DNA from 3 places in the Paenibacillus sp. FSL H3-0321 genome. Region 2 is predicted to be linked to each of the others. Evidence: predicted binding sites of a transcription regulator. Region 2 holds the regulator's gene; each other region holds the start of a gene.
The links. The regulator LexA, encoded in region 2, represses DNA repair genes until DNA is damaged. The targets are predictions, from matches to a motif close to CGAACATATGTTCG.

Region 1 (9,953 bases), 3.7 Mb from region 2:
CGGGACGATGAATTCGGCATTCTGCAAAACGTGCTGACCCGGGCCTGGGAAGAGCAGGATCAATTCGCTACAAGGCTTAAAGAGCAGCAGACAATGGTGCGCAGCAGCTTCCTGTCGAGAATGATGAAGGGACGGGTGCGGCCTGGAGCGGAGCTTGCTGCGGAGATGGAGCACCTGGGCATTCGCTTGGAGACGGATTCTTTTGCCGTACTGCTCCTGCATATCGAGAATTATGGGGGATTATTCCGCACCAGAGAGCCGGAGGATAAGGAGAAGAAAATTCAATTCGTCCATCTGATTCTAACCAATGTGCTGGAGGAGCTGATGAGCGCAGTGGGTCCCGTCTATTCCGCCGAGATGGACGGAAGAATTGCCTTTCTGGTCAATATCCGGGGAAGTGCTGGGGAGGCACTCCCGCAGTTGATCAAGTCCGCCGAAGAGGCGCAGCATTTCATCCAATCGCGTTTCCTGGTCTATTTCTCGGTGGGAGTAAGCGGCATCCGCCAATCCATAGCGGAAATCGCAGCCTGCTTCCGGGAATCGGAGGAGGCGCTCGAATACCGGCTGATTCTGGGCATTGGCCAGATTATTGACCAGAACCGGATCCGCCAGCCCAAAGAGGAATTGTATTATCCGCTGGATCTGGAGCGGCAGCTGGTCAATTATATCGCCACGGGCAACTATGCCCGCTCCACCGAGGTCATGAATGAGATCCTGATGACCAATTTCGCCGGGGAGCCCTTGTCTGTCGAATTGGCCCGCTGTCTGATGTTCGAGCTGATCGGCACCATGCTGAAGGCCACCGAGCAGATGAAGAGCGATGACCGGAAGGAACTAACTCAGCGCAACGAGCTGATCCGCCAGCTGTTTGCCTGCGAGACCTTTGAGGAGATTGAGGCGGAACTGCTGCGGATTCTGGAGACGGTCTGCCAAATGGTTCATGAACGCAAGCGGTCCCACAATACGGAGCTGAAGGATCAGCTGGTTGATTTCATCCATGAGAGCTATTCTGATGTTAATCTGGGACTGACCCACATTTCGGAGCGTTTCCGTTTCCACCCTACCTATGTCTCCAAGTACTTCAAGGAACAGACCGGGGTAAATGTCATCGACTATATTAATCAGTACAGAATTGAACAAGCCAAGAAGATATTACAGGAGGACGAACTGAACGTGCAGGAGGTATCGGAGCGTGTGGGCTTCCTGAACAGCAACTCCTTCATCCGCGTCTTCAAAAAATATGAGGGGATCACCCCCGGCCAATATAAGCAAAATAACCGGTTAATCCACCACGAGAGTTGATGAACATTTCAATGAAATTAGTAAAGGAGCAATGACTGGCATGTGGAAAAAAGCGATTGAAGATGCGCTTGGCGTGACCAAACGCAACATCTCAAGATTCGGGGACCGGTTCCCCCATGTGAGCGCAGGCGATGAGCATTATACGCTGAATGACAACACAGAGTGGACGGCAGGCTTCTGGTCCGGTATTCTCTGGCTGTGCTCTGAATACAGTGACGATCCCGTCTATCGCGGACAGGCGGTAAAAACCGTGCAGAATTTCCGCCGCCGCATGGACCATAAGATCATCTTCGATCATCATGATATCGGCTTTATGTATTCGCTGTCTTCCAAGGCGCAGTGGATTATTGAGAAGGATGCCGCCGCAAGACAATTGACGCTGGAGGCTGCGGACATGCTAATGAAGCGCTGGCGCGAAGAAGCGGGATTGATCCAGGCTTGGGGACCGGAAGGGGACCCGGTGAATGGCGGGCGAATTATTATAGACTGCCTGCTCAATCTGCCGCTGCTGCTCTGGGCTTCGGAGCAGACCGGTGACATTAGATACCGCCGGGCTGCAGAACTGCATGCCCGCAAAGCCCGCCGTTTTCTGGTGCGCGGTGATGATTCCAGCTACCATACCTTTTACTTCGATCCGGCGACCGGAGAAGCGATTCGGGGCGGAACACACCAAGGGTATAGCGACGGTTCCACCTGGACCCGCGGGCAGGCCTGGGGCATTTACGGCTTCGCCTTGATCAGCCGCTATCTGCAGAGCCCGGAGATGCTGGAGACAGCGCAGCGCCTGGGCCGCTACTTCATCGCCCATCTGCCGGAGGATCAGGTAGCCTATTGGGACTTTGACGCTCCGCAGGGGCCGGATACGAAACGGGACAGCTCCGCCTCTGCCATCGCCGCCTGCGGCCTGCTGGAGATAGCTTCGCAGCTGGATGCCGATGATCCGGAACGCCAGTTTTTTCTGGACGCTGCGGAGGCATCAGTGAAGTCACTGGCAGAGCATTATTCCACGCAGGGTGCCGAGGAAGCGGAAGGCCTGCTAAAGCATGGTTCGTACTCCGTTAGAGGTGGCGAGTCCCCGGATGATTACACCATCTGGGGCGATTATTACTATTTGGAGGCATTGATGCGGCTGGAGCGGGGCATTCCGGGGTACTGGTACGAGCGGTAGCCCGGAAGCAAGCTTGCTCTTTCAAGCTGGAGAAGCATAAGCAAGAGCACCTGGATGGGTGCTCTTTGTGCTTTTAGAGCAGATGTTCTGCTGAAGCGGATTAAAATACACGAATGATCAGGGGATGCAGGTTACAGCCGCACGAACACTCCTCCAGAGTGTTTTTTAAAGATTTATATGCTAGAGTGTGTCTTCAAACTGGAAGAGCTCTGGGGAAGCAATATTGAAAGTAGGTCCCCCTTAATTACGAGGGACGGACTCAGGAGACGCTATGGAGAGTAAACCCCCTGTTTATTCTCTTTTGCGGACCCAGACGACCTTATCTGTTCTGCATTCTATCTAAAAGCGGCCATCATGGAAAAATAACTGCGCTGGAGTCCGTTTTCCTACTGTAACAGGCTAAAAGCCCCAAATAAGTGCAACTCGGTCCGTTTGTACTCAGAGCCAGGAATACACTTTCCGGACACACACACGCCTTCGGAAGAAGAGCGAAGTCCCTGGAACACCGAGACGTAAGCCTCCACACAAAAAACTACCTAGTAGCGAAACGCCTTTCTCCGCATGTGATCAGAAAATGGTACTGTAAATTGTCCTTATCGTTCTCCCTGAAACGGATCCCGTCCTTGTAAGGATGGTGTAGCCGTTTCTACTTGGTGCACTTCACGCCGCTCCTTGCTCTTCAGTCGTGTAGTTTGCGCCTGTTTTGCTGTGAGCACCGGTACCGCCGCATTGCCCCCGTCCATTTCCGTAAGTTGCTTCCAGTAGCGCTTGGGCATCAGGGAGGAACGCAGCCGGTCGTTGCGGCGCTCCTGGATACCGATGGCAGTATAGAATTTCTTCCACAGGCGGCGATAGGCTTCTTCAGCCGCATCCGGCTCCGGGGGTATCCATTCCTGCAGTGGAATAATGGCTTCTTGGCCGGGCTGATGGATCAGCGCCATCCTATGGGTCTTGTCATAGATCATGAAGCTTTCGCCCTGAAACCGGTCGCAGAAATGCTCCTGAATGACAGGGAGCACGTAGTTGCGGGGTTCAATCACCGCCGCCATGACCGGACCGTAAACGGAAAACCGCACAAAACCGAGAAAAAGATGCCCTTCCCGCCGCAGATGCTGTACTGCCTTCTGCAAGGCATTCACGGTATCATCGGCAAGCATGTCCATAACCTTGCGGCCATGTGCGAAGCCGAGATACAGAAAATTCAGCAGCAGCAGTTCCTTGTCTGGCGTACATGTCCAGAATCCTAAACGGACAAGCTCTTCGGCCTCAGGACAGATGCGCAGAGGTATGGAGCGCAGCACCCGGTCTGCTTTGGCGTTGTCGGTCTCAATCCATTTGGATTCCAGCAGCAGACCTTGCCCCTCACCCTCCGAATGTATGGTAAGCGGGGTTTCTTTCCATTGATAACTCTCGAACACGCAGCATAGCAGGCCCTCAAAGCTGCCGTCATAGGTATAGGCCAGAGCGGCCGTCTTGAACATCAGGAGGATTCTCCTTTCCTCAGTGCTGCCGCTCCCGCTGCAGGCAAGGCTGCCAAATACGTGTCATCGAACAGGGAAAGCTGCTCGTACTGCGGCTGTAGAAACGGGGACAGCTCTTGGCCGGACATGAGTGAACGAAGCAGGGTATGCTCGCCGACTTTTAACCCCTCCAGCATTTTTCCCTTACAGGTAATGAAAAATTGAGCGCGCTTCAGCACGACACCGAGCTTCTTCAGCGCGTAAAAATCCAATGTTCCCGCCCGCCGTGCTTTTACAATCCGCTGAGCACTCCTTACGCCGATGCCCGGTACACGCAACAGCGTTTCGTACGGCACACGGTTGATTTCAACCGGGAACTGCTCGCGGTGATTGATGGCCCAGCTGCATTTGGGATCAAGCAGCGGATTGAAATTGGGCGCCGCTTCATCCAGCAGCTCCTTGGCCTGAAAGCCATAGAAGCGCAGCAGCCAATCAGCCTGATAGAGCCGGTGTTCCCGCAGGAGCGGAGGTTTGGTGTCCAGGGAAGGCAGCAGCGAATGCTCTACCACGGGGGTGTAGGCAGAGTAAAAGATACGCTTCAGCCCATACTTCCGGTACAACCCTTCCGTGAGGTTGAGAATCTGGTAATCGGTATCCGGTGTTGCCCCTACGATCATTTGTGTACTCTGCCCGGCCGGTGCGAAGCGGGGAGCATGGTTGTATTTGACAATGTCCGAAGAATTCTCGTTTATCTTCTCTTTAATAAGGGCCATCGGTTTCAGAATGGACTGTTTGCTCTTATCGGGAGCAAGCCGGCCAAGACTCTCCTTGGAGGGCAGCTCGATGTTGACGCTCATGCGGTCGGCGAGCAGGCCGAGTCTGGACAGCAATATATCATCTGCGCCGGGAATCGCCTTCACATGGATATAGCCCCCGAAATGATGGACGTTCCGCAGCAGATCCAGAGCGGCAATCAGCTGCTCGGTTGTATAATCGGGGTTACGCATAATGCCGGAGCTGAGAAACAGGCCTTCAATGTAATTGCGGCGGTAGAACTGCATGGTGAGGTCTGCGATTTCCTCCGGTGTAAATGCAGCACGGCGCGTCTGATTCGATTTGCGGTTGACACAATACGCACAATCATAAACACAGCTGTTCGTCATGAGCACCTTTAGCAGTGAAATGCAGCGGCCGTCCGCCGCAAAGCTGTGGCAGATGCCCATACTGACGGCATTGCCCATGCCTCCGGCCTGACTTTTGCGGTCCGATCCGCTTGAGGTACAGGCCACATCATATTTGGCCGAAGCCGTTAAAATTTCGAGTTTCTCCATGATATCCACGGTCAAATCCCCCTCACTTGGGAAAAGTATAACCCGAACAAATGTTCTTGTCAAAATCAAAGAAATACATAAAAATACACACATAAGGGTGTCCTTTCGTGTCAGTGCATATGCACCGCAGCGCGCCGTGCAACAAAGCCGCAGGATTTTGCAAGAAAACGCAATACTATAGTTTTAGCAAGGTTTTGCTTATAAGATTAGTTGTGAAAGGAGGGCGCAGCATTGAACGTTATATTTGAAGCCGATTCAGGATTAGACCGGGGTGTCGCCAAAGTAAGTACCCATCCTGCGGAAAAGGAACATTGGGGGAATATTAAAGAGGCTATTCATACCGCAGAGAAAAAGCTTGTAGTGATCAACGCGAAAAATGACCGCCATGTTCAAATCGGGTGGAGTACGGTTGCTGTAATTGAAGCGGAAGACCGCATGTGCAGCGTACGTGTAATTACCGGGGAAAGGTATTTGCTCAATAAACGGTTGAAGGTTGTCAACGAAAGTCTGGATTCAGCCCTTTTTATGAAAATCAATAATCAAACCATCATCAATACGGGTTATATTAAAGAGTTTTCATCCACAGACAACGCAAGGATTCAAGTGGTGCTCACGGATCATTCCAGTTACTTTGTCAGCCGCTATTACATTAAACAATTCAGGGGGAGATATCATGATTAGCCAGTTCAAGCATTCTTTTTTTCAAGTATTTACGGTGACATCCTTATGGGTAACGTTACTGTTAACGTTGTTTTATAGGGAACAACCGATCAGTATGGTATACCTGTGGCATGTTGCGGGGATTGCTGCAATATCGGCCGTATTATTTGGAATTATGTACGATGCCTTATGGAATCATTTCACTTTAAAGCCGTTCTGGAATATTCTGATTTCCTCCATTATTACGATAGTGGGCGGAATGCTGATTGTCTGGTTATTTTCACAAGATATGTTTCACGTTATTCTGCCCTGGTGGCCCGGAATGCTGTTATTGTCGGTTGTATTGCACACCATAGCTTTTTATTTCTACGCTAGAATAGACAGCCGGAAAAGAGTGGAAGAGCTGAACAAGATACTGAAGTAGGCTGCAGCGGGGCGGGGGGCGAAAGTGTTATTCCTAAGGAATTAACTACTCCCGGCTCTGTAATCTGGCCAAAATGTATGCGCATTCCTACTTATGCTATAATAGCATCTAATAGTAGATTAGATTGTTGGTTTAGGCTGAGTGGGTTTGCCGATTTGTGAAAATTAGGTCAGGGGTGTTGCAGGGATGAGAGGATATAACATTTGGCGTCCGTTGATGCTGATATTGGTTGCGCTGCTTACGAGAAGTGTGGTTACGAACCTGTGCCTTCTGTTTGGCATGGGCAATGATTCAGCGACCAGCGTCGGCATGATCGGCGCGATTATAGCTGCGTTTGTGATGTATAACCGGATGACGAAACAACGGCGTAAAAAATAAAAATCAGGCCGCCGGGGACCGCGCCCCTTCGTGCTTTTCCTAAACACCCGCTCATGGAGCGGGTGTTTAGGAATGTCTGGGTGGATGAACAAGCCGAATATTCACAATATTAACAGATGAAACTTTGCTTTTATAGAAGCTGAGCTTGTATATTAATATTAAGTTGTTGAAATAAGTATAGAGATGATAATAGGGAGAGAATACATTGAGCACACAAAGTTTTGGAGTTCCATTAGAAGGGTTTGCTGAATTCAGCAGAGTCGTCGCCGCAGAAGGTGCAGTGCTGTTAAAGAATGAAGGACAAGTTCTTCCGCTTCAGGCAAGTGACAACGTTGCCATTTTCGGCAGAACCCAGGTGAATTATTATCGCAGCGGAACCGGTTCGGGCGGCAGTGTCCATGTTTCGCATACAACCAATCTGCTGGATGGTCTTCGGAGTAAACAGAACATTTCTATTAACCAGCCATTGGCAGCTGTATATGAAACGTGGATTGAGAGCAACCCTTTTGATAATGGCGGCGGGGGCTGGGCTGCAGAGCCGTGGCACCAGAAGGAGATGCCTTTAACCGATGAACTGGTATCAGAGGCAAGAGCTAAGTCCAATAAAGCTATCGTAGTGATCGGACGTACGGCCGGAGAAGACCAGGATAATGCCGACGAACCGGGAAGCTACCAGTTAAATGATGAAGAAAAAGCGATGTTGAAGCAGGTGACGGCCTATTTTGAGCAAACCGTCGTTGTGCTGAATGTCTCCAATATTATCGATATGAGCTGGTTGAACGATGAAGGTTATGCGCACCCCATTCCTTGTGTGATTTATGCTTGGCAGGGCGGTATGGAGGGTGGCAATGCGATTGCCGACGTGCTGGCCGGAGAAGTGACACCTAGCGGTAAATTAACCGATACGATTGCATATTCCATCGAGGATTATCCCTCGACCCGTAATTACGGTAATGAACTCCAGAACTTCTATCAGGAAGATATTTATGTGGGCTATCGTTATTTTGAGACGTTTTGCCCGGAGCGGGTTCAATTTGAATTTGGATACGGTCTATCGTATACCCGGTTTGAAGTGAAGCCGGAAGAAGCCAAAGTGATCACCAAGGATGGAGAAGCCTACATTGCTATTGAAGTAAACGTATCTAATACGGGAACTGCCTTTGCGGGAAAAGAGGTCGTTCAGGTCTATTATGAAGCGCCGCAAGGCAAGCTGGGCCAGCCGGCCAAAGCTTTGGCTGCCTTCGTGAAGACCCGACTTCTCCAGCCGGGTGAATCGCAGCGTCTGACTGTAAGCTTCCCTGTTCATTCGATGGCCTCTTACGATGACGCCGGAGTGACCGGTCATGCTTCTGCTTATGTGCTGGAAGCCGGGACATACCGCCTTTACGTGGGAACCAGTGTTAAAGCGCTGGCCGAAGTTGGCGTGGAAGGACAGAGCGGTTACAGCGTGGAAGCTCTTCAGGTTGTGGAGCAGCTGCAAGAGGCGCTGGCGCCGACGGAGAGCTTTACAAGAATACACCCGGGAGTCCGCAAAGCAGATGGCTCTTATGAACTTGCCTATGCAGAGGTACCGAAACAAAAGGTTTCTATGGCTGAACGTATTCAGAGCAATCTCCCTGAAGCCTTAGCGCAAACCGGCAATCAAGGATATAAATTAAGAGATGTCCATGAAGGCAAAGTCAGCATGGAGACTTTTATCGCCCAGCTTAGCGACCAGGATCTGGCGGCGATTGTCAGAGGCGAAGGCATGAGCAGTCCGCTCGTTACACCGGGTACGGCTTCGGCTTTCGGTGGAGTAAGCGATCAGCTGTTCAGTTATGGAATTCCGGTTGGCTGCACCGCAGACGGCCCGTCGGGCATTCGCATGGACAGCGGGCAGAAGGCGACACAGGTTGCCATTGGAACCTTGCTGGCAGCAACCTGGAATGCTGAATTGGTGGAAGAGCTGTATGTCATGGAAGGCCGGGAGCTGTTAAGCAACAGTGTAGATGCGTTGCTGGGACCGGGTCTGAATATCCGCCGCAGTCCATTGAACGGGCGCAATTTTGAGTATTTTTCGGAAGATCCGCTGATTTCAGGGGTTTTTGCTGCAGCCTGCACCCGCGGGATTATGAAGGGCGGCTCGAACGCCACACTGAAGCATTTTGCCTGCAACAATCAGGAGAAGCACCGCAGTAAGGTGGATGCGATTGTGTCCGAACGGGCGCTCCGTGAGATTTATCTGAAAGGTTTTGAAATCGCGGTAAAACAGGGTGGAGCCAATTCGATTATGACCTCCTATAATCCGGTGAACGGGCATTGGGCGGCATCCAACTATGATTTGAATACTACGGTTCTTCGCGGAGAATGGGGCTTCAAGGGCATCGTGATGACCGACTGGTGGGCGATAATGAACGATGTCGTGGATGGAGGTCCTGCTGACCGGAGGAACACAAACTGGATGGTCCGTGCACAAAATGACTTGTATATGGTTGTCAGCAACTATGGTGCAGAAACCAATGTCTGGGGAGACAACACGATTGAATCCCTGGACAATGGCACTCTGACCCGTGGAGAGCTGCAGCGCAGCGCTATCAATATTTGTGAGTTCCTGATGCAGGCACCTGTGTTCTCCAGAGAACAAGTGATTGCAGAAACGGTTGATGCCTTCAAGGCGAATCCGGCTCTTGCCGCTGGGCAAGCCCAAACCGTAGCTGACAATGCAGTGGTCCAAACAGCTGCAGCCGGATCGACCTTCATAAAAGTTGATCAAGCAGGCGTATACCGGATCTTTGCAAGCGTCATGTCTCCGGATACAGAGCTGGCTCAGAGTGCAAGCAATATGACTCTAAACGATCAAGTGGTGACGACTATTCAAACCAATGGAACGGACGGCAGATGGATCACGCTGAAGCTCGTGAAGATTGAGCTGGAAGCAGGCCTCTATGAAATGAAGTTTGATTTCGTCAAACCAGGCATGCAGATTAACGCGATTGAATTCAAACAAGTGTAAAGGCTGCAAAGAAACTAACCATATGAAGTACAGGAGAGTGCCCCTAGGGGTGCTCTCTTTTTGCTGATTCCTGAATAATATAATGGCACTTTGATAATGAGGGATTTGTCCGCCTAAATCCAGTCTGAAATCTTTAAAATAATTTCTTCCAGCCCAGCGGATTGTTTATGGATGTCCTGTTATGCATACATTGGGGAATGACCGCAAATAGTATTCTCAGGAGAGGAGGCTAATCATG
Region 2 (9,953 bases):
TTGATAATAATATAACACTTGAAGAATTGTTTGTTGAAACAGCGCCACTGGGTGTGCAAAACTATCAATTGATCCTTGAGAATCAGACTCCGGCTACTGTAACTGGAAAATAGTTCACCATCCTTTGACGAACAATACCCCGTCAGTGATTATAATGACGGGGTATTGATGTCTATGGTTTAAACTTTTCCCAGACAAGTGCCGAAAGTAAATATGGATTTTATGGAGCAAATGAAACATTCTGTACAATATATCGAATTACGAAGAACGCAATAATGAACAGGGAGGCGAATCCAAGTAAAAAGGAAATGATAGCTTTATCTGAACGCGTGAGTTTACTCATTGCGATCACTCCTAGTTAATATTTAGTAGATTATACAATTAATCGGTGCACATCACAAACTCCTTGTTAATTTACTTGGACGAACTGCTCAACGAATTGTTGCCGGTCTCTTTTGTTGAAGTGTGGCTTGCTAACATTCTCTCTCCACATTCCATTGGAAGCCAGTGTACTGAAGTCCACGTTATAAAATCGCTCAATTTCTCCTTGCGTGAGAGCTACGGAATAGATTTTCCCATCGTATGGAATCACCATGTCAATCGAAGCAGCTCCGTGGAATTGCGCGAATAATTGGCTTGTTTCTTCCATAAGAAGTTTGTTTATTTGGTCGCCTGTAGAAAAGTAATCGATGTAATCTTCGTTCGTAATGCCGGAGGTTGGGTTCGCTTCTTTATATGCTTGGTAGGTCTCAAAAAAAGTAACGGTTATATTGTCTGTCCCGACGATTACATCTTTTATAAAAGTTTTACCTGTAAGGTTGGCAGTAAAAGCTAGCACCTCGTCAGCAGATAAAGGTACTTGATCAGCAGACGTTGATTGAGTGGGGTTGGCAGTTCGTTCAGCTGAAGGTGAAGGGGTTGGGGCAGTTGCAGGTTCTGCTGTAGACTTAGTCGTTGGTTTTGTTGCTGGAGATGGACTTGATTCGGTTGTTGGCTTGGCAGTAACCATCGCTGTTGCTAGCGCCGTAATCGAAGCAGTATGATCATCTGACTTGTCCTCGTTCCCGGTGGTAACCAGCCCTATGATGCCGGCGGCTATTAAGACCACCCAGAACCACCAAATATTATAGAATGGTTTGTTCTTTTTCATCTTTTTCCTCCCGCCTGTAAGGGTGAATTCCTGTATAACTCTAGGATAGCCCATTCAGTCACCTTACATAAGTATGGATAAGACATATGCGCGTAACCAAACTTAAAGAGAACGGCCAATAGCGGAACGAATAGCTGATCTTCAAACTATATGGTATTTATTACCCATTTTGTGGGCATTGCAAGCGTATGGTGTATGCTCTTTATTTTATATTCTGCTTGCGGAAAAGCCAGGTTATTTATACTTATATTGGTTTGACAAAAAACCGTCCAGACGGTATAGTTGGGATCGGGGTGATAAGGTGACTATACATAACAACAGCTCCAAGAAAAAAATGATTTTGCAAGCGGCCTCCTCCATTGTTCGTGATCAAGGGGTGGAACACTTAACTCTGGAAGCTGTGGCTAAAGCGGCCAACGTGAGCAAAGGCGGTTTACTGTATCACTTTCCTAACAAGGAACAACTGGTTTCCGGTATGGTGGATGAGCTGACCCGAAACTTTACGGAAGATGTTCAGAGCCGTGTAGAGCATGACCAGCAACAAGCTGGTAAATGGAGCAGGGCATACATTGAATCTACTTTTTATGGTTTTGGAGAAGGCAGTGACATGAACTCGGTGCTGGCAGCAGCTTTATTTACGAATCCCGGCTTGTTGACAAACATGCAGGAGAAATATGCTGAATGGCAACATAATTTTGAAAATGACGGTGTGGATCCACTGCGGGCAACCATTGCCCGACTGGCGACCGACGGACTCTGGTTTGCGGAAAAGTTTGGACTGGCACCGCCAGATCTGGAGTTAAAAGAACGTATTTACAAAGAATTGATGGACGGAGTAAAGGAGGAGAAGTAAGTGCCGTATCTGTTTTTGGCGATATCCATTGCCAGCGAACTTGTAGGAACTTCGATGCTCAAAGCATCGCAAGGATTCACCAAAATAATCCCGGTAATCGTAATGCTGATTAGTTTCATTTGCTCGTTCTTCTTTTTGTCGTTGTCACTGAAGACTATTCCATTAAATGCGGCCTATGCAATTTGGTCTGGAATCGGAGTGGTAGCTACAGTTCTGATCTCGGTACTGATCTGGAAAGAAAAAATAAATACAGGCAGCGTAATAGGAATAACCTTAATCGTCATTGGTGTGATTGTGCTGAATTTGCTGGGTCCCGGTCATAGTTCTTCTGAAGAAGCTGCCGAAACACAACAAACCAGCCTTTCCGATAGAGCCTAAGACGAAGCTGTTGAAATAAAGATCATATACAATTTGTTCCATACAACAGTATAATGACGAAATAACAGTACCCTGCCAGAACGGTGGGGTATTTTCATATTCAAAAATACAGGGGAGTGAGTAAAAGTTGTCTGTGCATCGGGAGAATTTCTTCATTAATGGAATTGGCGTATTTAGCGTATTGATGTGGCTCATATCGGCTGTAGCTTGTATTTACGCATTCGTACTGTTGGTTAAACTTGCCCGTAGAGGAATAGTAGCTTTGGATTTGTACATATATGCTAAAAACCGTGAAATACGCGACCGTTATGAATCAGCAGACAGGAAGGACCCATATTAAGCACAATGAAAAACACCCTCAATCATTTTTTTGTGATCCTTTGGGTGTTTTTGCTTTTTGTCTGACCACCATACTGTTACTCCCTTATTGTAACCCGTGTTCCAATAGGTACGATTGCTGCAAGGGCCAGCACATCCTCATTGTACATGCGGATACAGCCATGGGAGACCATATGTCCGATGGAGGAAGGGTCATTCGTTCCATGAATGCCGTAATGTGGTTTGGATAGACCCATCCAGAATGCACCGAAGGGTCCGCCAGGCTTAGGCTGTTTGTTAATGATAGTGTATTCTCCCGCCGGTGAAACGGTAAGCATGGTGCCAATACCGACAGGGAACCCTCGGGTAACGATGTTATTGTCAAGCAAATAAAGCATGCGCTGCGACAGATCAACAATAATCCGATAATTAGGCATAGGTTCAGCACTCCTTTGATATCAGAATATGTGCGGAGTGCTGTTGCTGTTCGAAGGAAATGTTATTTAAGAGGAATAGAACAAATGTTCGCAATGAGTAAAATGACCATTTGAAAAGGGGAAAGGGCTGCTTCACTTGAAAAAGTGAAGCAGCCCTTAAATATGAACAAAATATTAATGGATATCGCGGAAGAGACCGATAACTCGTCCCAAAATCGTAACGCGGTTAAGACGGAGGGGTTCATAAGCCGGATTCTCCGGCTGTAGACGAATGTGGTCACGTTCTTTGTAGAATGTCTTGACGGTAGCTTCGTCTTCTTCAGTCATGGCAACGACGATATCGCCATTGTCAGCAGTCTGCTGCTGGCGGACGATTACGTAGTCACCATTCATAATACCTGCTTCCACCATGCTGTCACCGAGAACGGAGAGCATAAATACCTTGTTGTCTCCCACGTAGTGGGAAGGTAGTGGGAAGTAATCTTCGATATTCTCCGTTGCGGTAATCGGCACCCCGGCGGTGACCTTACCTACGACAGGAATACGGGTAACCGTCTGTACGAACTGATGTACATTCTCGGAATCTTCCTGGCCGAGCAGTTCAATTGCACGCGGTTTCGTAGGGTCGCGGCGGATAAGGCCTTTCTTCTCAAGCCGGTCCAGATGGCCGTGCACTGTGGAGCTTGAGGCTAGGCCTACAGCTTCACCGATTTCCCGGACGGACGGAGGATAACCCTTGCTACGGACTTCGTTACGTATAAATTCCAGGATCGCCAGTTGACGACTCGAAATCTTTGACATCGGAATCAACCCCATATAGTATGTTTGGGAAAATTATAACATAGAACTTCCGTTCGTACAAACATAAGTTCTAACAATCTGAGATTAATAGTGGAAATAGTAGCTTTTTACCATATTAGTATCTAATAACGGCTTGGAAATGGCGGGAAAAGGCAAAGCCGGTGCTGGAAACTGGCACATTTATGGATACGGAAAAAAAGCGAACAATTGTTCTAAAAAATCTATTGATCAAAACACATGTTCGTGTTATATTATTTTCGAAAGTAAGAACAAGTGTTTGGAGGACGATAACAATGTTAAAATACAGTACATACCGCAGCATCTACGAAGAGGCCGGTGATGTTAATACTACTAGAGGACAATCTGCTTCTAATCATATGAATGAAATGAAACAATCCGCCGCCGCTTTATTTGCAGAGATCTTAGGATTATGCCGTAAAGAATATCTGGTGAAGCTTGTGCTGGTTTTTATGCTTGTTGTATCCGGATTTACAGTTGTTGGAAATGTTTTTGCGAGTTCAGCATCATTAGTGAAGCAGGAGAAACGGGTAGTAGTTGAACGCGGAGACACGCTATGGAGTATCGCCCTTAAGAACAAACCAGCGGGTATGAAGACGGTCGTATATATAGAAGGAATTAAAAAAACAAGCGGTTTGAAGAACGGGAACATTCAGGCCGGAGATATACTGACATTGCCTGTGTATTAACTTCATCATAAGCAGTATAGACTGACGTAAAGAGCTTTCAGGGGGTAGACCTTGACAAGCTCTTTTTCTCATGGCAAAGTTAGAATGAATTTATAGGGGAGGGGAAAGCATTGAATATTGACGAATTGGTCGCACGCATCAATGAACTGGCACGCAAACAGAAGAATGGCGGCCTGAGTGAAGAGGAATTGGCTGAACGGGCCAAGCTCCGCGAGATTTATCTGGGCAACATCCGCAGCAACTTCCGGGCCCAGCTCGACACCATTGAAATCGTGGATAATGATGAGCATGAACAAGGCAACAAGGGACTCAAACATTAGTCCAGTGTGTCTTTTTCATAGATATTACAGGATGACTAGGGGGAACTGACATGGCCCGTTCTTGGGAAAGAATGGTTCAACGCAACACACAGCAGGTCAACAAGCAAAGAAAGAAGCAGGGCAAGGATTCCATTTATGCTTCTTCGTCAAAATCAGCTGCGAAAAACAGTGATATCTTTAAGGGCCGCAACATTGCATTTCCAGTTGTTCTAATGTTGCTTGGAATTATGTTCTGGGTGGTAGGCTCGATCGACGAGGCCAGAGGCAGCGGCATCCTTGCCAATTGGCTAGGCGTCGTTCTTTACTTTGCGCTGGCGGCACTTCTATTCTTCCGGCGTCCGTATCTGAAGGTTGAGCGCAACAGAGTGTCTACGATTAAGTATAACCGTGAACGCTGGCTGCAGGCTGGAGATATTGAGAAGATCACTTTGTCCCGTGGAGTGGTTGTGCTTAAATATAAGGGCAAGCGCAAACAGTGGATTTTCTCCAAGCTGATTAACCGTTATAACACTGAGGCTATGGGTGTACGCCTGGAGGAGTTCGGCAAAGCCAATAACATCGAAGTAGTACACGAGTAGGAAGATACAACAGCATAGGGAGAGGGAGAAATCTAATGCCAATTACCGCCGTACTATTTGATCTTGACGATACATTGCTCTGGGATGAACGGAGTGTTGAAGAAGCCTTCCGCAATGCATGTGAAGCTGCAGGTGACTCCATTGATCCTAAAGAGCTTGAAGTTGCCGTTCGCAGGGAAGCCAGGAATCTTTATGAGACTTATGAGACGTTCCCTTTCACAAAGATGATCGGGATTAATCCTTATGAAGCACTTTGGTCCAATTTCTCAGCTGGAGAACAGCCGGAGTTCCGTAAGCTCCAACAGTTGGCTCCAGTATACCGTAAAGAATCATGGCGGCGTGGTCTGGCCTCCCTCGGTGTCGAAGATGAGGTGCTTGCCGAAACGCTGGCAGACAGGTTTGCTGCCGAGCGCCGTAGCCTGCCTTACATGTATGAAGAGACGTTACAGGTGCTTGATGCGCTCCGTGGTAAAGTGAAGCTGCTGCTCCTCACGAATGGTTGCCCGTCACTGCAGCAGGAGAAGCTCGACGGAGTGCCTGAGCTTATCCCCTATTTTGATCATGTAGTCATCTCAGGCAGCTTTGGCAAAGGAAAGCCGGACAAGGATATCTTCCTGCATGCTCTTTCGCTGCTGGATGTAACCCCTGAACAAGGGATCATGGTCGGCGACAAACTCACGACGGATATTAAGGGCGGCTTGGCCGCTGGCTTGACTACTGTCTGGATCAACCGTACTGGCAAATTACCAAATCCTGAGATTCAGCCGGATTATAGAATCGGCCATCTCTCTGAGCTCCTCCCCCTGGTACAATCGCTATAGTGTAACCTTTGTGAAGCCGGTATCCCCTAATGGGATGCTGGCTTTTTTGCGCTCAAAGCAAGAGGTTGGTCAATTATAGGGAGAGAATCCATCTGTAAATGACTAACTTCACGAAAAAGGCGTGAAAGTTTAAGCAATCTTCTAAAATTGCGAATATGTTGTGTATAATAGTAAAAGAATGCAACCGCAAGCTGGAAATATCATTATAAATTCTACCTTGGTCGGGAGGACTCCGGATGATGAAACCCAAGAAGCTGATTGCTCTTTTTACGATTGCGGCGATGTCAATGATTGTAAGCTGTTCAGGTAATAATGGAGAATCAAGCCATATGCATGACGGATCAGAGCACTCTATGGAACCGATTCACGTCGAGCTGAGCTGGAATCCGGGGGACGTGTCGGTAAATCAAAAGGTAGTTTTTGAGGCTGTGGTTACCCAGGGCAGTGAAGCTGTGGATGATGCGAAGGCGGTGCTTTTTGAGATTGTGAATAAAAATAATGAAGAAGACAAGCAGGAGCTTGAAGGCAAGCTCTCCGGCAACGGTACATATAAAGCTGAGTCGATCCTGATGAAGGAAGGCAACTATGATGTGACTTCGCATGTAACAGCTAGAACACAGCACTCTATGCCGACTAAAGAACTTACAGTGCAGCCATAATGAAATAGAGATAGAGGCTGGCTATAAAGAAAAACTATTATGCAGAGTGGAAAGGAAGGCTTTTCGATTCCGCTTTATTCTGCTAAACTTACTCTAATGTTTTACTGGGGGGATATGAAGTGGATAAATACACACTTGCTGAAAGCTTGCAGCAGCGGATACTGATTTTAGACGGAGCAATGGGCACGATGATTCAACAGGTGCCACTTACCGGTGAAGATTTTGGCGGGGATGAGCTGGATGGCTGTAATGAGATGCTTGTGCTCACCCGTCCGGAGGTTATACAGACTATTCATGAACAATATCTTGAAGCAGGCGCAGATCTGATCGAGACGAATACCTTCGGCGCAACCTCGGTTGTGCTTGCCGAATACGATATCCCTCAGCGGGCCCGGGAGATTAACCTGGAAGCTGCGAGGCTGGCCAGAAATGCTGTTGACAAGATTGAGACGCCCGATCACCCGCGTTACGTAATTGGGGCGATGGGTCCGACAACAAAAACGCTTTCGGTCACCGGAGGCGTAACATTCCAGGAGCTGGTGGATAGCTACGAGGAGCAGGCTATAGCGCTGATTGACGGCAAAGTGGATGCCCTGCTGCTGGAAACTTCCCAGGATACTTTGAATGTGAAAGCCGGAAGCATCGGCATCCGCAACGCCTTTGAGAAGGCAGGCATCACTTTGCCAGTCATGATCTCGGGTACTATCGAACCGATGGGTACGACGCTCGCTGGACAGAATATTGAGGCGTTCTATATCTCGCTGGAGCATCTGAAGCCGATCTCCATCGGGCTGAACTGTGCAACCGGACCCGAGTTTATGCGCGATCATATCCGGTCGCTCTCGGCAATTTCTTCGGCAGCAGTTAGCTGCTATCCCAATGCCGGGTTACCGGATGAGAACGGGAACTATCATGAGTCACCGGATTCGCTTGCCCGCAAGCTGGCAGGTTTTGCCGAGAAGGGCTGGCTGAATATTGCCGGCGGGTGCTGCGGAACGACACCGGATCATATCCGGGCGATGGCTGAGACATTAGCGGTTTATCCGCCGCGCCAGCTGGAGGGAAGTCATCCGCCGGCATTGTCAGGCATTGAGCCTGTTTACGTTGAGAGTGACAACCGTCCTTATATGGTAGGTGAGCGTACGAATGTGCTCGGCTCACGGAAATTCAAGCGGCTGATCGTGGAAGGGAAATACGAGGAAGCCTCGGAGATTGCCCGGGCACAGGTCAAAAGTGGAGCTCAGGTCATTGACGTCTGCGTACAGGATCCGGACCGCGATGAGATCGAGGACATCAAGCTGTTTCTGGAGCTGGTAGTCAAAAAAGTGAAGGTTCCATTGATGATCGATACAACCGATCCCAAGGTTATTGATCTGGCGCTGCAATATTGCCAGGGCAAAGCGATTATTAACTCCATTAACCTTGAAGATGGTGAAGAAAAATTCGAACTGGTTACACCGCTGATTCATAAATACGGGGCTGCGATTGTCGTAGGCACGATTGATGAATCCGGACAGGCCATTAAAGCGGAAGACAAGCTGGAGGTTGCCAAACGCTCCTATGATCTACTGGTGAACAAATATGGGCTGGCGGCAGAGGATTTGATTTTTGATACACTGGTGTTCCCTGTTGGTACAGGGGATGAGCAGTATATCGGCTCTGCTAAGGAGACCATTGATGGCATCCGCATGATTAAGGAAGCCTTGCCTTCCGTGCATACGATACTGGGAATCAGTAATGTTTCTTTTGGACTGCCGGAAGCGGGCCGTGAGGTGCTGAACTCGGTCTTTCTGTATGAATGCACGAAGGCCGGACTGGATTATGCCATTGTGAATACAGAGAAGGTAGAGCGTTATGCTTCCATACCGGAAGAAGAGCGCCATCTGGCTGAGCAGCTGATTTACAATACGAATGATGAGACTCTGTCTGCCTTCGTTGCCGCTTTCCGTGAGAAAAAGGTTGAGAAGAAAGAGAAGATCTCCAATCTTTCGCTGGAAGAACGGCTCGCTTCCTATGTAGTTGAAGGAACGAAGGAAGGGCTAATACCTGACCTTAACGAAGCGCTGACCAAAAGTGGCCCGCTGGAGATTATCAATGGGCCGCTTATGGCTGGAATGTCCGAGGTGGGCCGGTTATTTAACAACAATGAGCTGATTGTTGCTGAAGTGCTGCAAAGCGCTGAAGTAATGAAGGCCTCTGTCGGCCATCTGGAGCAGTTTATGCAGAAGGATGAGACATCGGTGAAAGGCAAGATTATGCTGGCCACCGTCAAAGGGGATGTCCATGATATCGGTAAGAACCTTGTGGAGATCATTCTCTCCAACAATGGTTACCAGATCGTTAATCTGGGTATAAAAGTACCACCTGAAAATATCATTGAAGCCTTCCGCCGGGAGAAGGCCGATGCGATCGGCCTGTCTGGCCTGCTTGTCAAGTCGGCGCAGCAGATGGTCCTGACTGCCCAGGATTTGCGCTCAGCAGGTATTGATGTGCCGATCATGGTAGGCGGTGCCGCGTTGACCCGTAAATTCACTAAAAATCGTATCCGGCCTGAATATGACGGCTTGGTACTGTACGCTAAAGATGCGATGGATGGTCTGGATATCGCTAACCGGCTGATGAATCCGCTGGAGCGGGCCAAGATCGAAGAAGAGGTCCGCCTTGAAGCGGAGGCGGCAGTTGCGGTGGCTCCGCAGCAGGAGCTTCCGGTGCTGACCCGGGCCGTCCGGTCCAAGATTTCAGCAGATGCACCTGTATTCACTCCGCCGGATGTAGAGCGCCATGTATTGCGCAACTACCCGCTTGGTCATATCATTCCATATGTGAATATGCAGATGCTGCTGGGCCATCACCTGGGATTACGCGGTTCGGTGGAAGCACAGCTTGCCGCCGGGGATGCCCGCACAGTGGAATTGAAGGAGACAGTGGATG
Region 3 (9,953 bases), 1.6 Mb from region 2:
GTCGGGCCCTCAGGCAGCGGCAAAAGCACTGTGCTTCGCCTAATCTCGCGGTTCTATGATCCGAATGAGGGCCATATCACGCTTGGAGGACGAAAGCTCAGTGAGATAGAGCCGGAGCATTTACTGAAGGCGGTATCTGTGGTCTTCCAGGATGTGTATCTGTTCCAGGATACGATTGGCAATAACATTGCCTTCGGCCGGCCAGAGGCTTCTCATGAAGAGATCCGGCGGGCGGCGGAAACGGCGCGCTGCCATGATTTCATCATGAAGCTGCCCATGGGTTATGACACCCCGGTAGGTGAAGGCGGGAGTACGCTGTCCGGTGGGGAGAAGCAGCGGATCTCGATTGCCCGCGCCATTCTCAAGGATGCTCCGCTTGTACTGCTGGATGAAGCGACTGCCTCACTGGACCCGCAGAACGAAGCCGAAATCCAGCAGGCCATTGATGCCTTGATCCAGGGGCGGACGGTCGTCGTTATTGCCCACCGGCTCAAAACGGTCCGCGGCGCGGATAACATTATCGTACTTGAAGAAGGAAGACTGGCTGAGCAGGGACGCCATGAGGCATTGCTGGCCTCGGAGGGGCTGTATGCCCGTCTATGGAAGCTGCAGCAGCAATCAGGCGGGTTCCGCATATCATCGTAACAGGGGGAAGGGAAATGAGCCTATCGATAGATGAGTCTGGTTGGCCGCTTGTAAGCATTAATCTTGGGAGTGATTTTGGCCGGGAGACGGTGGAGGAGTATATCCTTTATTGGGAGAAGCTGCTGGAGCGAAAAGTGCCTTTCGGGCTGCTGATGCAGCAGCAGGGAGAACGCAGTGAACGTCCTCCGCGTGACTCGGCGAAGCTGTACATGGACTGGTGCAAGGCCCATAAGGACGAAATCTCCCGCCTGTGCGTAGGTATTGCCATAGTAATGGGAAATGCCATGCTGCTTGCCTTGTATAAGCCGGTGACCGCATTGTCCACCAAAAGAATGTATGGCTGTCCGGGAGGGGCGTTCTCCTCCCAAGAAGAGGCGGCCCGGTGGCTGGAACCGCTGCTGATGAAGAAAGGGGAGGGCAGCAGGAAGTGAAGCTGGACCATGCTTATTTGTGAATATTACTGTGAATGATCAAGAGACTGCCGCAGCTTAAAAACGCGGCAGTCTCTTTGTGCTGTACATGCGGATATCCATCCGCTGAAACTTGAAAACAATGGCAAACGTATGTTCCGTTTGGAAGAGATATGCTATAATGTTGGGACGGATTCATCAACTGGGTTTAGAAAATTGATACCGGTTGTATTCATAGATTTGGCCACGGAAGGAGTCTACTGCAATGACGGTAAACTTTTTGATAGGCCGCTCGGGCAGCGGCAAGACAACAAGAATATGGGAAACGGTATCCTCAAAGCTGGAGTCTGAGCCGCTGGGCGCACCGATCATTGTACTTGTTCCGGAGCAGGGCTCGTTCGGGGCGGAGAGAGGCCTGCTGGCAGCAGGCAGCGTGAAGGGCAGCATCCGGGCCCAGACCTTGAGCTTCTCGCGGCTTGCATTCCGGGTGAAGCAGGAGACCGGGGGCAGCGCCAGTCTGCCCATCAGCGAAGAAGGCAAAAAAATGCTGATATACAAGATCGTCAACCGCCGCAAGGAAGAACTGAAGCTGTTCGGCGCTTCAAGCGAGAGACCGGGCTTTGTGGAACGGCTCAGTGCACTGCATACCGAGCTGAAGCGCTGCTGCCTGGGTGCTTCCGATCTGGAAGAACAGCTGGCAAGAATGCGTGAGGCCATAGGAAGCAGTCCGATTCTGGCCGGCAAGCTGGATGATCTGCATATCGTATTCAGCGAGTTGGAGCAGGAAATGTCACAGCTGTATATAGATCAGGAAGACCGGCTGGCTGAACTGGCGGAGCATATTGCGGATTCCTCTTACATAAGAGAAGCCGAGATCTGGGTAGACGGGTTCCATGGTTTTACCCCGCAGGAATTTATGGTGCTGCGCGAACTGATGCAGCATGCATCAAGGGTGACAGTGGCCCTTACGCTTGACCGGATTTATCCAACGGGGCTGCAGCCGCATGAACTGGAGTTGTTTCACCCCTCCGCAGTTACGTATATCAAGCTGCGCGGGATGGCCGAAGAGCTGGGCCTTGCGGTCTGGGACGAGCTGCTGGCGCCGCCTGTGCTTCCGCGTTTCGCCGGAAGTCCGGCCTTGGCCCACCTGGAGCGCGGATTTCACCGCCGCAGCCGCTGGAGCGGCGATACCGGGCAGGCTGCGGAAGCCATCACGATCAGCGCTGCAGTTTCGCATAGAACAGAGGTCGAGGGCGCGCTGCGTGAAATGATCAGGCTGGCCCGGGATGAAGGGGCGGAGTACGGCGAGATGGCTGTATTCATGCGCAACATTTCAGATTATGAGCAGCTGATTACCCCGTTGTTTCAAGACTATGGCGTCCCGTTCTTCCTGGACCAGAAGGTGAATGAGCTGCATCATCCGCTGGTGGAATTTGTACGGTCCGCACTTGATGTGGTGCGTCGCCGCTGGCGGTATGAGGATGTGTTCCGCTGTGTGAAGACCGAGCTTCTGCTTCCGCTTGACGGCAGTATTACCCGCGAGGATATGGACGCGCTGGAGAATTATGTGCTGGCCTGCGGCATCCATGGATACCGCTGGACCGACGGACGTTCCTGGAAAGGAATCCCCAGTCTTTCGCTGGAAGGCAGCCGGATTGTGGATGAGGAGCTGCTTCTGAAAATGGAGCGGTGCCGGGAGTGCATTACCGGTCCGCTGTATGCTTTTGAGAAAAGAGTCAAGAAGAGCCGCAGTGGTCTGGAGCTATGTACAGCGGTGTACCTGCTGCTCCGGGAGTCGGATACCGCCCGGAAGCTGGAGAAGCTGAGCAGAGAGGCACTTGAGCTGGGACAGCCGGAACGTGCGCGGGAACACAGCCAGCTATGGGATGCAGTGCTCGATTTGCTGGATCAGATCGCGGAAATGATGGGATCGGAGAGAATGGAATTTGAGCTGTTTGCCGGGGTGCTGGAGACCGGACTCAGCGAGCTTAAGATGGGTTTGGTTCCGCCTGCCCTGGATCAGGTGCTGGTCGGAAGCATGGACCGGACGAGGGTTTCAGGTGTAAAATATGCTTTCCTGCTGGGATTCAACGAAGGGGTTGTCCCTGCACAGTTCAAAGAGGATGGCATCCTGTCCGAGGGAGAACGGCTGCTGCTGGAGAACAGCGGAATGGAGCTGGCTCCGGGATCCTCGCGCAAGCTGCTCGATGAGCGCTTCCTGATCTATGGCGCGCTGACAACGGCAAGCACCAGACTGTGGATCAGCTATGCCACAGCCGATGATGAGGGCAAAGCGCTGCTGCCTTCGGAAATCATCCGCCAGCTGCATGGCATGTTCCCGGATGCTTTGCAAGAACGGTCCCTTTCCGGGTTCCCCGCAGCGGTATCTCCTGACGAAGCCGATGCAGGTGAAGCTTTGCATCTGGGCTTTGTGGGGCATCCCGGACAAAGCCTGCGCATGCTGATCATGCAGCTGCGCCAGTGGCGGCAGGGAGTGGAAATCCCCGGACTGTGGTGGGATGTCTATAACTGGTTCGCGGAGGATGAGCATTGGAGTCCGAAGCTGCAGCAGCTGCTGGGTTCGCTGTTCTACCGCAATGACGGCATTCCGCTTAAGCGGGAGACCAGCCTCCGTCTATACGGAGGCAGAACACTGCGCGGCAGCGTGTCGCGTATGGAGAAATTCGTTGCCTGCTCCTTCTCCCATTTTGCTTCATACGGCTTAAGGCTGAAAGAACGCCAGCTCTATAAGCTGCAGGCGCCGGACATTGGACAGCTCTTCCATGCCGCGCTAAGCGATATGGCCAAGCGGCTGCAGGAGCAGGGCCGCGGCTGGGGGAGCTTGACGGCTGAGGAATGCCGCCGGGAAGCCGGAGAGACAGTAGACAAGCTGTCACCGCTCCTGCAGGGCGAAATTCTGATGAGCAGCAAACGCTACGGATACATTTCCCGCAAACTGAAGAATATTGTCGGCCGCGCTTCCGTGATCCTCGGCGAGCATGCCCGCCGGGGCAGCTTCGAGCCGGTGGGGCTGGAGCTGGACTTTGGCCCGGGTAAAGATCTCCCGCCGCTGAGAATTACATTGCCTAACGGCTGTGTAATGGAGGTGGTGGGCCGGATTGACCGTGTCGATATGGCCGAAGGAGAGCATGGAGTTCTGTTGCGGGTTATTGACTATAAATCAAGCCAGAAGGATCTTAAGCTGCATGAGGTGTACTATGGGCTGTCGCTGCAGATGCTGACTTATCTCGATGTGCTGCTCACCTATTCCGAGCAGTGGCTGGGCAAGGCTGCGCTTCCGGCAGGAACCCTGTATTTCCATGTGCATGATCCGCTGCTTTCGTCGCCAAACGGGTTGAACCGTGAGCAGGCGGAGCAGGAGCTTCTGAAACGGTTCAAAATGAAGGGTCTGCTGACTGCGGACCGTGAGGTCGTTTCACTAATGGATACTACGCTCGATAAAGGGCATTCCTCAATTGTGCCGGTAGCGCTGAAGAGCGACGGCAGCTTTTACAGCAGCGCCTCTGTAGCCACGCCTGAGCAGTGGGGGCATTTGCTGTCCTCGGTGCGGAGCAATATTTCCGATATCGGGACGCGGATTACGGAAGGCGATGTGGCGATCCAGCCATACCGGATTCAGCAGGAAACAGCCTGCACGTTCTGTTCCTTCCGGCCGGTATGCCAGTTTGACGAGGCTGTGGAGGGCAATGGCTATAACAATCTTGCAAAGCCGGGCAAAGACGTGATTTGGGATCTGCTGTCCCATAAAGGAGGAGAGAAGCCGTGAGTATTAGAGCTGAAATAGAGGCCAAGCCGGAAGGCAGCCTGTGGAGCGATGATCAATGGCGCGCTATTGCCGAGAGCGGCGATGATATTCTGGTTGCGGCAGCGGCAGGCTCCGGCAAAACAGCCGTACTGGTCGAGCGGATTATCCGCAAGATCAGTAATGAGGAGAACGGCTTCAGCGTGGACCGGCTGCTGGTGGCCACCTTCACGAAGGCAGCAGCCTCTGAGATGCGGCAGCGGATCCGCGAGGCACTGGAGCGGAAGCTAGAGGAGCAAGAGGGGGCGGAAGAGGGCGGTGCAGCGGACAATGACTACTTGCGCCGCCAGCTTGCCTTGCTGGGGAGAGCGTCGATCACGACCCTGCATTCCTTTTGTCTGGAAGTCATCCGGCGTTATTATCAGCAGATCCCCATTGACCCCGGATTTCGGATTCTGAATGAGCACGAGGCGGAGATGATGCGCCAAGAGCTGCTGGAGGAGCTGCTGGAAGAGAAATACGGCGAGGTCTCTGAAGACGGAGAAGATGGCATTTTCGTAAAGCTTGCAGACTGGTTCAGCGGCGAGCGTACCGATGATGCGGTGCATGCGCTGGTCCAGCGGCTGCATGATTTTGCCCGCAGCCATCCCTGGCCGGCACAGTGGCTGAGGGATACTGCGGCTGATTTCTCGCTGCCGGACACGGAAGCTCTGAGCCGTACGGCTTGGGTGCAGAGCATTCTTGCCGAGGCGAAGCTTACGCTGGACGGCGCGGCCAGCCAGCTTATTCAGGGGCATGAAATCGCCTTGCAGCCCGGCGGACCGGCTCCCTATGCGGAGAATCTGACTGCGGATCTGGAAATGGTCCGGGCGCTGCAGGATGATCTGTTAAATAAACCCTGGGCAGAGCTCTATAATATATTCATAGAGATTTCCTTTGGCAAGCTTAAGGCTTGCAAGAAGGATGCAACTGACCCAGGACTCCAGGAGACGGTCAAGGAGCTGCGGGACAATGTGAAGAAGAGCCTGCTGGAGCTGCAAAAATCACTGTTTGGGCGTCCAGCCGAGGTTTTTCTGGCGGAGCTGCATGAGGCGGCTCCGCTGATGCAGGAGCTCGCTGAGACGGTCATCGAGTTCGGTGAACGTTACCGGATTGAGAAAGCAGGCCGCGGTCTGGTCGATTTCAGCGATCTGGAGCATTACTGCCTGCAGATTCTGCGCCATCCTGATTCTGCACCGGGCCATTCGCTGCCATCGGATGCGGCAATGGAATACCGCGGGCAGTTCGATGAGGTACTGCTGGATGAATACCAGGATACGAACAGCGTACAGGAAGAGATCGTGCGGCTTATCTCCCGCGAATCGCCGGGCAACCGGTTTATGGTCGGCGACATGAAGCAGAGTATTTACCGCTTCCGCCTGGCGGAGCCGGGGTTGTTTCTGGACAAGTATCTCAGCTTTGGTGCGTCAAATAACGGGGCTGGCCGAGAGGGGATTCTCGGAGATGAGAAAGAGCAGGGCGGAGCAGCTGCTGCCCGGGGCTCGGTGATCGATCTGGCGCGTAATTTCCGCAGCCGGATGGAAGTTGTGAATGCCGTCAATATGATTTTCCGCCAGATCATGAACAGGACCGTTGCAGAGATCAGCTACGATGAGCGTGCCGAACTGGTCTACGGGGCGAATTTCCCGGGAGCGGAGGAGAACCGGCCGGATACTTATTTCGCGCCGGAGCTGCTGCTGATTGACCGGGGGACTGCACCGGCGGGCCGCATGGAGGAAGCCGCTGAAGACGGGGAGCTTCCTCCCCAGGAGAGCGAAGCCATCGAGAGCGAGACGGCGCAGCTGGAAGCGCGGGCCATTGCCCGGCGCATCTCGCAGATGACCGGGATGACCGGTGGCGCGCCGCTGCTTATCTATGACAAGTCCTTGCGTAGCATGCGTCCTGTAGTGTACGGCGACATCGTTATTTTGCTGCGTTCTGCGCGGATATGGACACCGCTGATGATTGAGGAGCTCCGCCTGGAAGGCATTCCGGCCTACGGCGATCAGAACAAGGGGTATTTCCAGGCAACGGAAGTGGAAATTGCCTTGTCGCTGCTGCAAGTAGTGGATAATCCCCGTCAGGATATTCCGCTGGCGGGGGTGCTGCGCTCACCTGTAGTCAATTTAAGTGAGGAAGAGCTGGCAATGGTTCGTCTATGCAGCCAGGGTTCTTTCTATGATGCCCTGATGGCGGCTGCAGGTGACTCGGCTGCGGGCAGTACCGGTGAAGTCATTATGGCCGAACAGGAGCTTACTGCTGCGGCTGAGGTTGCTGCGGCTGTATCCCCCCTTAATAACGTTTCTGCAGCTTCCGCAGAAGAATTTGAATCCGGTGGTGCAACCGGTGCGCTGCAATTAGGCGGCGCCGGATGGGGAGCCGATGAAGCAGCGGTATCACAGATTCCGCCTGCACTGCGGAAGAAGCTGCAAGCTTTCACAGCATTATTGGAGGGTTGGAGAAATGCAGCCCGTCAGGGCAGTCTCAGTGCGTTGATCTGGCGCATCTACGGCGAGAGCGGCTATCTGGAATGGGTGGGCGGACTACCCGGTGGATTTCAACGCCAGAACAATCTCAAAGCACTGTACGACCGGGCGGTGCAGTTCGAGAAGGATACCTCCGCGCGCGGATTGTTCCGCTTCCTGGTGTTTATCTCCCGGCTGAGGGAGAACGGCGGCGATCTGGGTGTTGCCGGGGGAAGCGGCGAGGAAGCCGGTGGCGTCAGAATCATGACAATTCATAAATCCAAGGGCCTGGAATTCCCGGTTGTCTTTCTGGCCGGGATGGCTAAGCCCTTCAACCGGCAGGATCTGTATTCCCCGTTTCTGATGCACAAGGAGCTGGGCTTCGGCCCGCGGTTTGTGGAGCGGGAGACGCGTGTCAGCTATCCGACTCTCCCCTATCTGGCTATTAACCGCCGCTCGCGGCTGGAACTGCTGGCGGAGGAAATGCGGGTGCTCTACGTCGGGTTAACCCGCCCGAGAGACAAAATGATCCTCGTCGGCACTGTAAGAGATTTGCCGCGTGCCGTTTCAGGCTGGACGGGTATGCAGGGGCGCGAGGAACTGCTGCTGGCCGACCATCTGCTGGCCCGGGGCCGCAGTTATCTGGATTGGGTAGGTCCCGCTTTGATCCGTCATCCCGGCGCAGCTATTCTGCGCAAGCTGGCGGGAGCGGAAGGCACAGTCTCATCGGTGCTGCATGGCGATGCATCCAATTGGAGCATCTCTGTGCTGGCTGCTTCCGGACTTGGGTCAGGTTCTTTTGCCGGCACGGCGGATGCTGCAAAAGGTGAAGAACGGCAGCTTATTCAGGATGCGCTTCGCACGGGCAGTGCACTGCGTTCACTAGGAACACCGGATGAAACAGAAATCTCCGGAAGACTGAAATGGGAGTATCCATACGCGGCAGCATCCGGCATTCCGGCCAAAACATCGGTGACGGAGCTGAAGGCCATGTTGTCTATGGAGGAACAGCCTTCCTATGACCTGCTCGAAGAAGGGTATTCAGCAAGCCGGGGTAACGGGTCTGGCCGCAGTACTGCACTGGCGGAGAGTCTCCATTTGCGGCGTCCAAAGTTTATGGAGAAGCGGGGCTTATCAAAGGCAGAGCGTGGAACGGTGTACCATACGGTGATGCAGCATGTCCCGCTGGACGGGCCTGTGGACCGTGCTGTTCTGGAAGCTGTGATGGCGCACCTGACCCGGGTCGCTATTCTGAACGGGGAGCAGGCGGAGGCGGTTGACCTTGCCGAAGTGGAGGCTTTTTACGCCGGTGAGCTTGGGCAAAGACTGCTGGGAGCATCATGGAAGCGCAGAGAGCAGCCGTTCAGTTATATGGTTCCGGCAGGCGAAGCCTACCGGGGACTTGATTATTTTGATAGAGAGCTGTCTAATCTTTCGATGGAAAACGGCCGCCGGACGCTTGACGAAGCAGTGCTGATTCAAGGGGTGGTCGACTGTCTGTTCCGCGAGGAGGGACGGCTGATTCTGCTGGATTATAAAAGTGATGCCGTGCTGGAGCATGAAGGCGGACTGGACGGGCTGAAGGAAAAGTACCGGTTTCAGCTGGAGCTGTACAGCAAGGCGCTGAATGATATTTTAGGCGAACCGGTCAGCGAGATTTGGCTGTACTTTTTTGACGGCGGACATGCTGTGAAACTATAAATCTACTATAGAAGATAAACTGAAAAAACTAACCCAAAAGGTGAGATTGACGGAAGTTGATCTTATATCACCTATATGATGGCCGCGTGAGGGCGGGGAAAAGAGGGCGAAAATGCGCATATTGCATACGGGCGACTGGCATCTGGGCCGTACGCTGGAAGGACGGAGCCGGCAGAAGGAGCAGGAGCAGTTCATGGATGAGCTGGTGGAGATTGCCGATGACTCCAAGGCCGATCTTATTCTAATGGCGGGGGATGTTTATGATTCAGTCAACCCTCCGGCTGCTGCGGAGCAGTTGTTCTATGATGCAGCAGCCAGACTGACGGCGAACGGCAGGCCGCTTGTTGTCATCTCCGGCAATCATGACCAGCCGGAGCGGGTAGCTTCCGTGTCTCCGCTTGTGCGCAGACAGGGTATCACCCTGGTGGGGCTGCCTACCTCGGAGCCGGTGACGGTACATGCCGTCCGGACCGGTGAAATTGCCAAAATCGCTGCACTTCCCTATCCCTCCGAAGCCCGCCTCGGGGAGCTGCTCGCCGGGGACAGCGGTGAGGATGAACTCCGGCTGGCCTACAGTGCGCGGGTAGGTAAGCTGATGAAGCTGCTCGGCCGGGAGTTTACACCGCAGACGGTGAATCTGGCCATGAGCCATATCTATGTGCTCGGAGGCGTGGAAAGCGATTCGGAGCGGCCCATTCAGGTAGGTGGAGCGTATACCGTAGATCCTTCGGCTCTGTCCTGCGGTGCGCAGTATACGGCGCTCGGACATCTTCACCGCGCCCAGCGGGTCAAAGGTGAGGGCATGATCCGTTACAGCGGCTCACCGCTTGCCTACAGCTTCTCCGAAGCGGGCCAGGCCAAATCGGTGACGATGATTGATGTGGCACCGGGCGGGGAGCCATCCCTTGAGGAAATCTATCTCCGCTGCGG

Region 1: the regulator LexA is predicted to act here: its motif matches at 5,305-5,318, upstream of MHI45_RS19830 (putative DNA modification/repair radical SAM protein).
Region 3: the regulator LexA is predicted to act here: its motif matches at 1,202-1,215, upstream of addB (helicase-exonuclease AddAB subunit AddB).

Annotation. Positions count from the first base shown of each region.
Region 1 is NZ_JBBODH010000001.1:4,431,146-4,441,098, forward strand. Features, by position in the region: gene MHI45_RS19815 (helix-turn-helix domain-containing protein) at 1-1,302, shown strand, start outside; gene MHI45_RS19820 (glycoside hydrolase family 88 protein) at 1,343-2,470, shown strand; gene MHI45_RS19825 (TIGR03915 family putative DNA repair protein) at 3,064-3,951, opposite strand; gene MHI45_RS19830 (putative DNA modification/repair radical SAM protein) at 3,951-5,261, opposite strand; gene MHI45_RS19835 (LytTR family DNA-binding domain-containing protein) at 5,493-5,942, shown strand; gene MHI45_RS19840 (hypothetical protein) at 5,935-6,345, shown strand; gene MHI45_RS19845 (hypothetical protein) at 6,532-6,723, shown strand; gene MHI45_RS19850 (glycoside hydrolase family 3 C-terminal domain-containing protein) at 6,929-9,715, shown strand; gene MHI45_RS19855 (spore germination protein) at 9,951-9,953, shown strand, end outside.
Region 2 is NZ_JBBODH010000001.1:763,337-773,289, reverse strand. Features, by position in the region: gene MHI45_RS03205 (hypothetical protein) at 410-1,150, opposite strand; gene MHI45_RS03200 (TetR/AcrR family transcriptional regulator) at 1,452-2,003, shown strand; gene MHI45_RS03195 (DMT family transporter) at 2,004-2,381, shown strand; gene MHI45_RS03190 (L,D-transpeptidase) at 2,798-3,136, opposite strand; gene lexA (transcriptional repressor LexA) at 3,311-3,937, opposite strand; gene MHI45_RS03180 (LysM peptidoglycan-binding domain-containing protein) at 4,231-4,644, shown strand; gene MHI45_RS03175 (DUF896 domain-containing protein) at 4,755-4,964, shown strand; gene MHI45_RS03170 (hypothetical protein) at 5,015-5,542, shown strand; gene MHI45_RS03165 (HAD family hydrolase) at 5,578-6,363, shown strand; gene MHI45_RS03160 (FixH family protein) at 6,600-7,022, shown strand; gene metH (methionine synthase) at 7,202-9,953, shown strand, end outside.
Region 3 is NZ_JBBODH010000001.1:2,394,559-2,404,511, reverse strand. Features, by position in the region: gene MHI45_RS10630 (ABC transporter ATP-binding protein) at 1-645, shown strand, start outside; gene MHI45_RS10625 (hypothetical protein) at 660-1,076, shown strand; gene addB (helicase-exonuclease AddAB subunit AddB) at 1,321-4,842, shown strand; gene MHI45_RS10615 (UvrD-helicase domain-containing protein) at 4,839-9,023, shown strand; gene MHI45_RS10610 (exonuclease SbcCD subunit D) at 9,136-9,953, shown strand, end outside.